DNA from 3 places in the Lysinibacillus sp. BS3 genome. Region 1 is predicted to be linked to each of the others. Evidence: a T-box and tRNA genes for the amino acid it is inferred to sense, from the RefSeq annotation. Region 1 holds a T-box; the other regions hold tRNA genes.
The links. The T-box of region 1 lies ahead of argS (arginine--tRNA ligase). A T-box ahead of a tRNA ligase gene usually reads a tRNA of that ligase, here a tRNA-Arg.

Region 2: it encodes a tRNA-Arg, which carries the amino acid that the T-box ahead of argS (arginine--tRNA ligase) is inferred to sense. The anticodon was not compared.
Region 3: it encodes a tRNA-Arg, which carries the amino acid that the T-box ahead of argS (arginine--tRNA ligase) is inferred to sense. The anticodon was not compared.

What each region holds. Positions count from the first base shown of each region.
Region 1 is NZ_CP154860.1:425,668-428,914, reverse strand. It holds gene AAJG31_RS02175 (FAD-dependent oxidoreductase) at 1-1,495, shown strand, start outside; T-box leader at 1,577-1,796, shown strand; gene argS (arginine--tRNA ligase) at 1,841-3,247, shown strand, end outside.
Region 2 is NZ_CP154860.1:3,808,939-3,812,185, forward strand. It holds rRNA gene AAJG31_RS18775 (23S ribosomal RNA) at 1-1,115, shown strand, start outside; rRNA gene rrf (5S ribosomal RNA) at 1,226-1,341, shown strand; tRNA gene AAJG31_RS18785 (tRNA-Val) at 1,352-1,427, shown strand; tRNA gene AAJG31_RS18790 (tRNA-Thr) at 1,431-1,506, shown strand; tRNA gene AAJG31_RS18795 (tRNA-Lys) at 1,514-1,589, shown strand; tRNA gene AAJG31_RS18800 (tRNA-Leu) at 1,607-1,691, shown strand; tRNA gene AAJG31_RS18805 (tRNA-Gly) at 1,728-1,802, shown strand; tRNA gene AAJG31_RS18810 (tRNA-Leu) at 1,808-1,896, shown strand; tRNA gene AAJG31_RS18815 (tRNA-Arg) at 1,905-1,981, shown strand; tRNA gene AAJG31_RS18820 (tRNA-Pro) at 1,991-2,067, shown strand; tRNA gene AAJG31_RS18825 (tRNA-Ala) at 2,084-2,159, shown strand; tRNA gene AAJG31_RS18830 (tRNA-Met) at 2,188-2,261, shown strand; tRNA gene AAJG31_RS18835 (tRNA-Ile) at 2,269-2,345, shown strand; tRNA gene AAJG31_RS18840 (tRNA-Ser) at 2,361-2,453, shown strand; tRNA gene AAJG31_RS18845 (tRNA-Met) at 2,507-2,581, shown strand; tRNA gene AAJG31_RS18850 (tRNA-Asp) at 2,585-2,660, shown strand; tRNA gene AAJG31_RS18855 (tRNA-Phe) at 2,720-2,795, shown strand; tRNA gene AAJG31_RS18860 (tRNA-Gly) at 2,801-2,874, shown strand; tRNA gene AAJG31_RS18865 (tRNA-Ile) at 2,876-2,952, shown strand; tRNA gene AAJG31_RS18870 (tRNA-Asn) at 2,957-3,033, shown strand; tRNA gene AAJG31_RS18875 (tRNA-Ser) at 3,044-3,134, shown strand; tRNA gene AAJG31_RS18880 (tRNA-Glu) at 3,137-3,208, shown strand.
Region 3 is NZ_CP154860.1:2,472,774-2,476,020, reverse strand. It holds rRNA gene AAJG31_RS12250 (23S ribosomal RNA) at 1-320, shown strand, start outside; rRNA gene rrf (5S ribosomal RNA) at 388-503, shown strand; tRNA gene AAJG31_RS12240 (tRNA-Val) at 515-590, shown strand; tRNA gene AAJG31_RS12235 (tRNA-Asp) at 595-670, shown strand; tRNA gene AAJG31_RS12230 (tRNA-Thr) at 679-754, shown strand; tRNA gene AAJG31_RS12225 (tRNA-Tyr) at 762-845, shown strand; tRNA gene AAJG31_RS12220 (tRNA-Trp) at 850-923, shown strand; tRNA gene AAJG31_RS12215 (tRNA-His) at 972-1,047, shown strand; tRNA gene AAJG31_RS12210 (tRNA-Gln) at 1,057-1,131, shown strand; tRNA gene AAJG31_RS12205 (tRNA-Lys) at 1,145-1,217, shown strand; tRNA gene AAJG31_RS12200 (tRNA-Arg) at 1,236-1,312, shown strand; tRNA gene AAJG31_RS12195 (tRNA-Pro) at 1,328-1,404, shown strand; tRNA gene AAJG31_RS12190 (tRNA-Ala) at 1,420-1,495, shown strand; tRNA gene AAJG31_RS12185 (tRNA-Ser) at 1,509-1,601, shown strand; tRNA gene AAJG31_RS12180 (tRNA-Phe) at 1,608-1,683, shown strand; tRNA gene AAJG31_RS12175 (tRNA-Gly) at 1,689-1,762, shown strand; tRNA gene AAJG31_RS12170 (tRNA-Ile) at 1,767-1,840, shown strand; tRNA gene AAJG31_RS12165 (tRNA-Asn) at 1,847-1,923, shown strand; tRNA gene AAJG31_RS12160 (tRNA-Glu) at 1,925-1,996, shown strand; gene AAJG31_RS12155 (nitric oxide synthase oxygenase) at 2,571-3,247, shown strand, end outside.

The DNA of each region.
Region 1 (3,247 bases):
TGTAGGTGCTAAGGCAGCCTTTAAAAAGCTAATCGATGAAGAGCCCAACTTAACGTTATCCGTGCAAACCGAGGTTGTGAAAGCAAATGTCAAACAACAACAATTAACGTCTGTGGAATTAAAAAATGAGTACGGTACATATGTTGTGACGGGGAAATCATTCATAGATGCTACACAGGATGCTGATTTTGCTGCCTTGTCGGGCGTTCCTTTCTTTGTGGGCGGAGAAGATATTGGCATAAAGGATAAGCGTATGGCTGTGACTTTAATGCTACATTTAAAAAATGTCAATTGGGATGAAGTCAAAAAAGCGGCTAATTCCGGTGTATTTGGCGGTGCTAATTTAAATCATACGGTGATGTGGGGCTTTACAAAGCTACATGATGAATACAAGCCATTACAAGAGGGTACAAGATTACGAGGGTTAAACTTAGCTCGTGTAGATGATGAATATTTCATCAATGCCTTACAGATTTTTGGTATTGATGGCTTGAATGAATCCTCAAAACAAGCGGCGATTGTCGCTGGGAAGAAAGAAACGTTACACATTCTAAAATATTTACAAACAAACTTCCCAGGGTTTGAAAAGGCTGAAATTGTCAGCTATCCAGAAGAACTCTACGTCCGAGAAACGAGACATATTTGGGCAGAGTATCAATTACCAATGGCAGACCTGTGGAAAAATAGTGATCAGTGGGATAGCATTGGCATTGCTTCTTATCCAGTCGATGTGCAAGCGCAAACGCCTCATGATTATGGCTATGTGATCGCTGCACCAAAGCAATATGCTATTCCTTTCCGGTCTTTAGTACCGAAGGATATTGATGGCTTACTGGTTGTCGGACGCTCTGCTGGTTATTCATCACTTGCAGCTGGTAGTGCACGTATTGTTCCAACAGGGATGGTGACAGGTGAAGCGGCTGGGACTGCGGCTGCTCTTGCACAGAAGCACGATGTAACCTTTAGAGACATGAGTAAGGATAAACCATTAATCGCTACATTACGCAAGCAATTGGCTAAGCAAGGTGCCTATGTTGATTCATTTTCAATTGAGTATCCATATCAAGGAGAATGGTATGATGAAGCCATTCAAACCCTCATTAATTACGGCCTTGTTGTGGGCGGCTATGATAATGACCTAAAAGTAGACAGTAAGGCGACGAAAATAAAGTTTGCTAAAATGTTAAAAGAGAGCATGCTACGTGCTGGTGGAGAAAGTGCAGCAGGAATGAAGGACCAGCTCGAAATTGTCATCAATAAAGTTTATAATCAAGGCGATGAAGCTATTGAGCGAGATGAGTTAGCTCAATATTTGGCTGACGTCCTCATCGGTGAATCCAATGCGACTAGTTGGGATACATTGGTAGAAAAAGGAATTGTCACGGAGAAAGTAGCGAAGAAAGTCTCTGATAATAAGAAATTAAAATTAAAAGAGATGTATGCGATTATGGCTGATGTGATTCATTATGTAGAAAAAAAACGTTCCTCCTTGTGAGGAGCGTTTTTTGCTGAAACGGCAACGTAAAAAAGGGTTGACGCCAATTAGAAAGTCCTGTAATATATGTCAAAATCATAAAAAAATTCGATGAAAAAGAGAGTAATTGATGGAATGACTGGCTAGCGAGTTAGGGACGGTGGGAGCCTAATGCAGGAACCATGAATGAAGCGCACTTTGGAGAAGATTCTCGAACAAATAGTAGAGAATAGCGGGGCGTCACCTCGTTAACAATGGAAAGTGGTCATGTTACATGGCAACTAGAGTGGTACCACGGGATTATCATGCTCTCGTCTCTAATTATAGAGGCGAGGGCTTTTTTATTTGAACAGGAGGAGGAGCAAAATGAATCAACAAATCGCCGACAGTATAGCAGTCACATTAAAGCAGCAAATAATAGGAGAGGACATATTGTCATTATTAGAAAAACCCAAAAGCTTGGAGCTAGGGGACGTAGCCTTTCCATGCTTTACTCTAGCAAAAGTGTTGAAAAAATCACCGCAAAGTATCGCAGCACAGATAGCAAGTCAATTAAATCATGACAGTATCGAGCGTGTGCAAGCTGTTGGTGGCTATGTCAATATTTTTCTTGATCAACAAAAGGTGACGCAACAGGTGTTACGCAAGATTCTGCGCGACAAGCAACAATATGGTACTACGCCAACAAAGATGGGAACGGTCGTCTTGGATTTTTCCTCTCCTAATATCGCCAAGCCTTTCTCGATGGGACATTTACGTTCAACAGTCATCGGCAATGCCTTAGCAAATATTGCAGAAAAAAATGGCTATCAAGCCATTCGTATCAATCATTTAGGGGACTGGGGTACACAATTTGGCAAGCTTATTGTTGCTTATCAGCTTTGGGGTGATAAACAAGCTATTTCGGCTTCCCCGATAGAGGAGTTATTAAAGATTTATGTGAAGTTTCATGAAGAGGCCGAGCAAGACCCAACGCTCAATGAACAGGCTCGTGCCGCCTTTAAAGCATTGGAGGACGGTAATGAAGAGGCGCAGGCATTATGGCAATGGTTCCGAGATGTGTCATTCATAGAATTTCAAACAATATATGAGCTATTAGGAATTCATTTTGATGCCTTTATAGGTGAAGCCTTTTACAATGACAAAATGCCGTCCGTTGTAACAGAATTAAAAGAAAAAGGGCTCCTTGTGGAATCAGAAGGTGCGTATGTTGTGGAGATGGAGGAGATGCCTCCATGTTTAATAACGAAAACGGATGGAGCCACGCTTTATGCGACGCGTGATTTAGCAGCAGCCCTGTATCGCCAACAGCACTACCAGCCCCATAAGATGTTCTACGTTGTTGGCAATGAGCAGTCCCTCCACTTTAAACAACTTTTTCAGGTCATCGAAAAAATGGGCTATCCTTGGGCAAAGAATCTGCAACATGTGTCATTTGGCATGATACTGAAGGATGGCAAAAAAATGTCGACGCGTAAAGGCAAAGTGGTGTTATTAGCAGATGTACTAGCAGAAGCTATAACGACTGCAAAGCGTAATATGGAGCAGAAAAACCCTTCTCTACCTAACAAAGAGCAAGTCGCAAAGCAAGTGGGGGTTGGAGCGGTAATTTTTAATGATTTAAAATCCCATCGTCTCAACGATATTGAATTTTCAATCGAGCAAATGATGAATTTTGAAGGCGAAACAGGGCCATATGTACAGTATACATATGCACGTATTTGCTCTATTTTAGATAAAAAGAAAGCTCCGACTCAAGATATGCTCTTCAAA
Region 2 (3,247 bases), 1.3 Mb from region 1:
AAACACAGGTCTCTGCAAAACCGTAAGGTGACGTATAGGGGCTGACGCCTGCCCGGTGCTGGAAGGTTAAGAGGAGTGGTTAGCGCAAGCGAAGCTGCGAATTGAAGCCCCAGTAAACGGCGGCCGTAACTATAACGGTCCTAAGGTAGCGAAATTCCTTGTCGGGTAAGTTCCGACCCGCACGAAAGGCGTAACGATCTGGGCACTGTCTCAACGAGAGACTCGGTGAAATTATAGTACCTGTGAAGATGCAGGTTACCCGCGACAGGACGGAAAGACCCCGTGGAGCTTTACTGTAGCCTGATATTGAATTTTGGTACAACTTGTACAGGATAGGTAGGAGCCAGAGATCTCGGAGCGCCAGCTTCGAAGGAGGCGTCGGTGGGATACTACCCTGGTTGTATTGAAATTCTAACCCATGCCCCTTAGCGGGGCAGGAGACAGTGTCAGGCGGACAGTTTGACTGGGGCGGTCGCCTCCTAAAAGGTAACGGAGGCGCCCAAAGGTTCCCTCAGAATGGTTGGAAATCATTCGTAGAGTGTAAAGGCACAAGGGAGCTTGACTGCGAGACCTACAAGTCGAGCAGGGTCGAAAGACGGGCTTAGTGATCCGGTGGTTCCGCATGGAAGGGCCATCGCTCAACGGATAAAAGCTACCCCGGGGATAACAGGCTTATCTCCCCCAAGAGTCCACATCGACGGGGAGGTTTGGCACCTCGATGTCGGCTCATCGCATCCTGGGGCTGTAGTCGGTCCCAAGGGTTGGGCTGTTCGCCCATTAAAGCGGTACGCGAGCTGGGTTCAGAACGTCGTGAGACAGTTCGGTCCCTATCCGTCGTGGGCGTAGGAAATTTGAGAGGAGCTGTCCTTAGTACGAGAGGACCGGGATGGACACACCGCTGGTGTACCAGTTGTCTTGCCAAAGGCATCGCTGGGTAGCTATGTGTGGACGGGATAAGTGCTGAAAGCATCTAAGCATGAAGCCCCCCTCAAGATGAGATTTCCCATTACGCAAGTAAGTAAGATCCCTCAAAGACGATGAGGTAGATAGGTTCGAGGTGGAAGTGTGGTGACACATGGAGCTGACGAATACTAATCGATCGAGGACTTAACCAAAACGTTTGAAACATTCAATGCACCGTTTATCCAGTTTTGAAAGAGCAAATCTTTCTAAAAAGAGAGCTTCTAGATACAGCAGTACGCCGTGTATGGAAGGTCGACCATAGTCTAGTGATGATGGCAAAGAGGTCACACCCGTTCCCATACCGAACACGGAAGTTAAGCTCTTTAGCACCGATGGTAGTTGGGGGCTTCCCCCTGTGAGAGTAGGACGTCGCTAGGCATAATACCCAGGAGGATTAGCTCAGCTGGGAGAGCATCTGCCTTACAAGCAGAGGGTCGGCGGTTCGAGCCCGTCATCCTCCACCATATGCCGGTTTAGCTCAGCAGGTAGAGCAACTGACTTGTAATCAGTAGGTCGTGGGTTCGATTCCTATAGCCGGCACCATTTTTTCGAGCCATTAGCTCAGTTGGTAGAGCATCTGACTTTTAATCAGAGGGTCGAAGGTTCGAGTCCTTCATGGCTCACCATTTATAAATAATAATAAGCGGGTGTGGCGGAATTGGCAGACGCACTAGACTTAGGATCTAGCGCCGCAAGGCGTGGGGGTTCGACTCCCTTCACCCGCACCATTATTTTCATTGCCAGATAAAAAAGCTTATGCACATGCGGAAGTAGTTCAGTGGTAGAACACCACCTTGCCAAGGTGGGGGTCGCGAGTTCGAACCTCGTCTTCCGCTCCAAATGTGCCGGGGTGGCGGAACTGGCAGACGCACAGGACTTAAAATCCTGCGGTAGGTGACTACCGTACCGGTTCGATTCCGGTCCTCGGCACCATTTTAAATGCGCCCGTAGCTCAATTGGATAGAGCGTCTGACTACGGATCAGAAGGTTATGGGTTCGACTCCTGTCGGGCGCGCCAAAAGAACAACGGGAAGTAGCTCAGCTTGGTAGAGCACTTGGTTTGGGACCAAGGGGTCGCAGGTTCGAATCCTGTCTTCCCGACCATTTCCAAAAAGATTATGGGGCCTTAGCTCAGCTGGGAGAGCGCCTGCCTTGCACGCAGGAGGTCAGCGGTTCGATCCCGCTAGGCTCCACCATAAGTAAATTAACCAGTATAAAGATCCTGGCGGCGTAGCTCAGCTGGCTAGAGCGTACGGTTCATACCCGTAAGGTCGGGGGTTCGATCCCCTCTGCCGCCATCTTAAAGGACCTTTAGCTCAGTTGGTTAGAGCAGACGGCTCATAACCGTCCGGTCGCAGGTTCGAGTCCTGCAAGGTCCACCATTTATATATTGTAACGGAGGTATACCCAAGTCTGGCTGAAGGGATCGGTCTTGAAAACCGACAGGCGGGTAACACCGCGCGGGGGTTCGAATCCCTCTACCTCCTCCAGTTTTAAATTTTTATAAATGGTGCTTTAAAAACTCGAAACAACATAAAATTATCGCGGGGTGGAGCAGTGGTAGCTCGTCGGGCTCATAACCCGAAGGTCGTTGGTTCAAATCCGGCCCCCGCAACCAAAAGGTCCCGTGGTGTAGCGGTTAACATGCCTGCCTGTCACGCAGGAGATCGCCGGTTCGATCCCGGTCGGGACCGCCATTTTTAAAGATAAAAGTCATGAGAAGCAAAAGAGTGAGCAAGCTTAGCATGGACGAAATGGGTCAGTAGCTCAGTTGGTAGAGCATTAGATTGAAGCTCTAAGTGTCGGCGGTTCGATTCCGTCCTGACCCACCATTTATGCGGGTGTAGTTTAATGGTAAAACCTCAGCCTTCCAAGCTGATGTCGTGGGTTCGATTCCCATCACCCGCTCCAAGGGCCTATAGCTCAGCTGGTTAGAGCGCACGCCTGATAAGCGTGAGGTCGATGGTTCGAGTCCATTTAGGCCCACCATTATTCCGAAGTAGCTCAGTTGGTAGTAGCACCTGACTGTTAATCAGGTTGTCGCAGGTTCGAGTCCTGCCTTCGGAGCCATTTTTATTTTGGGGAAGTACTCAAGAGGCTGAAGAGGCGCCCCTGCTAAGGGTGTAGGTCGGGTAACCGGCGCGAGGGTTCAAATCCCTCCTTCTCCGCCATGGGCCCGTTGGTCAAGTGGTTAAGACACCGCCCTTTCACGGCGGTAACACGGGTTCGAATCCCGTACGGGTCATACTAGAAACAGTAGATGCAATTGCATCTACTGTTTTTT
Region 3 (3,247 bases), 2.0 Mb from region 1:
TGGGTTCAGAACGTCGTGAGACAGTTCGGTCCCTATCCGTCGTGGGCGTAGGAAATTTGAGAGGAGCTGTCCTTAGTACGAGAGGACCGGGATGGACACACCGCTGGTGTACCAGTTGTCTTGCCAAAGGCATCGCTGGGTAGCTATGTGTGGACGGGATAAGTGCTGAAAGCATCTAAGCATGAAGCCCCCCTCAAGATGAGATTTCCCATTACGCAAGTAAGTAAGATCCCTCAAAGACGATGAGGTAGATAGGTTCGAGGTGGAAGTGTGGTGACACATGGAGCTGACGAATACTAATCGATCGAGGACTTAACCAAAAAAGTTTGAAACTTTCAATGTATCGTTTATCTAGTTTTGAAAGAATAAGTCTTTCAGCTGAATAAGTGAAGTGATGATGGCAAAGAGGTCACACCCGTTCCCATATCGAACACGGAAGTTAAGCTCTTTAGCGCCGATGGTAGTTGGGGGCTTCCCCCTGTGAGAGTAGGACGTCGCTTCGCTTATTTTTTGTGGAGGATTAGCTCAGCTGGGAGAGCACCTGCCTTACAAGCAGGGGGTCGGCGGTTCGAGCCCGTCATCCTCCACCATTTTGGTCCCGTGGTGTAGCGGTTAACATGCCTGCCTGTCACGCAGGAGATCGCCGGTTCGATCCCGGTCGGGACCGCCATTATTATTGCCGGTGTAGCTCAGTTGGTAGAGCAACTGACTTGTAATCAGTAGGTCGTGGGTTCGACTCCTATCGCCGGCACCATTCCCTTGGAGGGGTAGCGAAGTGGCTAAACGCGGCGGACTGTAAATCCGCTCCTTAGGGTTCGGCGGTTCGAATCCGTCCCCCTCCACCATTTTAGGGGCATAGTTCAACGGTAGAATAGAGGTCTCCAAAACCTTTGGTGTGGGTTCGATTCCTACTGCCCCTGCCAGGTATTGAGGTACTCGTTCATAATACAGCTAATATAATCTATATAGTGGCGATTGTGGCGAAGTGGTTAACGCATCGGATTGTGGTTCCGACATTCGTGGGTTCGATTCCCATCAGTCGCCCCATTTTAAAATTGGGGTATAGCCAAGCGGTAAGGCAACGGATTTTGATTCCGTCATGCCTAGGTTCGAATCCTAGTACCCCAGCCATTTTTAATTTCACGAGCCATTAGCTCAGTTGGTAGAGCATCTGACTTTTAATCAGAGGGTCGAAGGTTCGAGTCCTTCATGGCTCATCATTTTTTAATTAACATGCGCCCGTAGCTCAATTGGATAGAGCGTCTGACTACGGATCAGAAGGTTATGGGTTCGACTCCTGTCGGGCGCGCCAATAAAATCATGTTTACGGAATGTAGCTCAGCTTGGTAGAGCACTTGGTTTGGGACCAAGGGGTCGTAGGTTCGAATCCTGTCATTCCGACCATCTTTCATGATAAATGGGGCCTTAGCTCAGCTGGGAGAGCGCCTGCCTTGCACGCAGGAGGTCAGCGGTTCGATCCCGCTAGGCTCCACCATTGTAATATTTTTGGAGGTATACCCAAGTCTGGCTGAAGGGATCGGTCTTGAAAACCGACAGGCGGGTAACACCGCGCGGGGGTTCGAATCCCTCTACCTCCTCCATTTTTCGGGTCAGTAGCTCAGTTGGTAGAGCATTAGATTGAAGCTCTAAGTGTCGGCGGTTCGATTCCGTCCTGACCCACCATTATTGCGGGTGTAGTTTAATGGTAAAACCTCAGCCTTCCAAGCTGATGTCGTGAGTTCGATTCTCATCACCCGCTCCAAAATGGGCCTATAGCTCAGCTGGTTAGAGCGCACGCCTGATAAGCGTGAGGTCGATGGTTCGAGTCCATTTAGGCCCATATTATTCCGAAGTAGCTCAGTTGGTAGTAGCACCTGACTGTTAATCAGGTTGTCGCAGGTTCGAGTCCTGCCTTCGGAGCCACGGCCCGTTGGTCAAGTGGTTAAGACACCGCCCTTTCACGGCGGTAACACGGGTTCGAATCCCGTACGGGTCATCAAGCATGTAGCACAGATGTGTGTTACATGCTTTTTTCTATTCTCCTGTTCTTTAAACGATAAAAGATAATGCAATAGCAAAAAAAGACCTATTGGCAAGGTGAGGGACTGAATTTAATTCCCCTAGCATCTTTCTATGGGCATCCTATAAGCCGTTTCACCTACCACGTACACTTCCATGGTCAATACTTTTGTGAAGGCTGCTTGACGACTTCTCTAGTATAGCGATACAGGCGAAATCCTGGCCAGAGAATTTGTGAAACTGGTTCTGCTCTATGCGAAAGCGAAGCAATAGCAGCAAGTAAGTAGCCCAGAACGAATAGCTTTTTCACCATTTACAAATATTCTATTGATTTCTTTGTTCTACAACCCCCTGAAAAAGGCTACATGACTACTGTAGCCTTTTTATAATAATTAAAATCTTTCTCCCTTACATTCTCTTACGAAAGAGAGTCTATAGAGTAAATATGAACAAACTATTTCATATATAAAATATGTATGTTTTTTCAATTACTATTTTCATGGTGCTTGTTGTTTTGTTCCTCTAATATGAGGATAAGTGGAGGAATCGATATGAATATACAGGAGATACAGCAATTTTTAAGTCTATATCAGACAGAACAAAATGAATCAGAACTTTGGTTAAAGAATAGATTACAGGCAGTTAAGGATGCAGGTGAATATCACCCAACAACAGAGGAGCTAGTTTTTGGCGCACGTGTGGCATGGCGAAATAGCAATAAGTGTATTGGACGTCTATTTTGGCAGTCACTGCATGTGGTAGATGCACGTGATGTTTTAGATGAAAAGGCTATTTTTCAAAAATTACTAGAACATATTGATTATGCGACAAATCATGGGAAAATTCGTCCAACTATAACAGTGTTTGCTTCAGATAGAGTACGGATTTGGAATCATCAACTAATTCGTTATGCAGGCTATGAAACAGATGCAGGCATTATTGGAGATTCACAGTCCATTAAATTTACAAAAGTGTGTGAGTCGTTAGGATGGAGAGGTAAAGGAACTGATTTTGATGTATTACCACTCGTTATACAGGTGGATAATCGTGCTCCTCAAATGTTTGTAATTCCTGAAGAAAATATAGTAGAGGTCTCAATCCGTCATCCAGAGTCAATCGATGTGGAGAAATTAGGAATGAAGTGGTATGCCGTACCTATTATTTCGAGTATGCGTTTTCAAATGGCTGGAATTGATTTTCAAGCAGCTCCATTTAACGGCTGGTATAT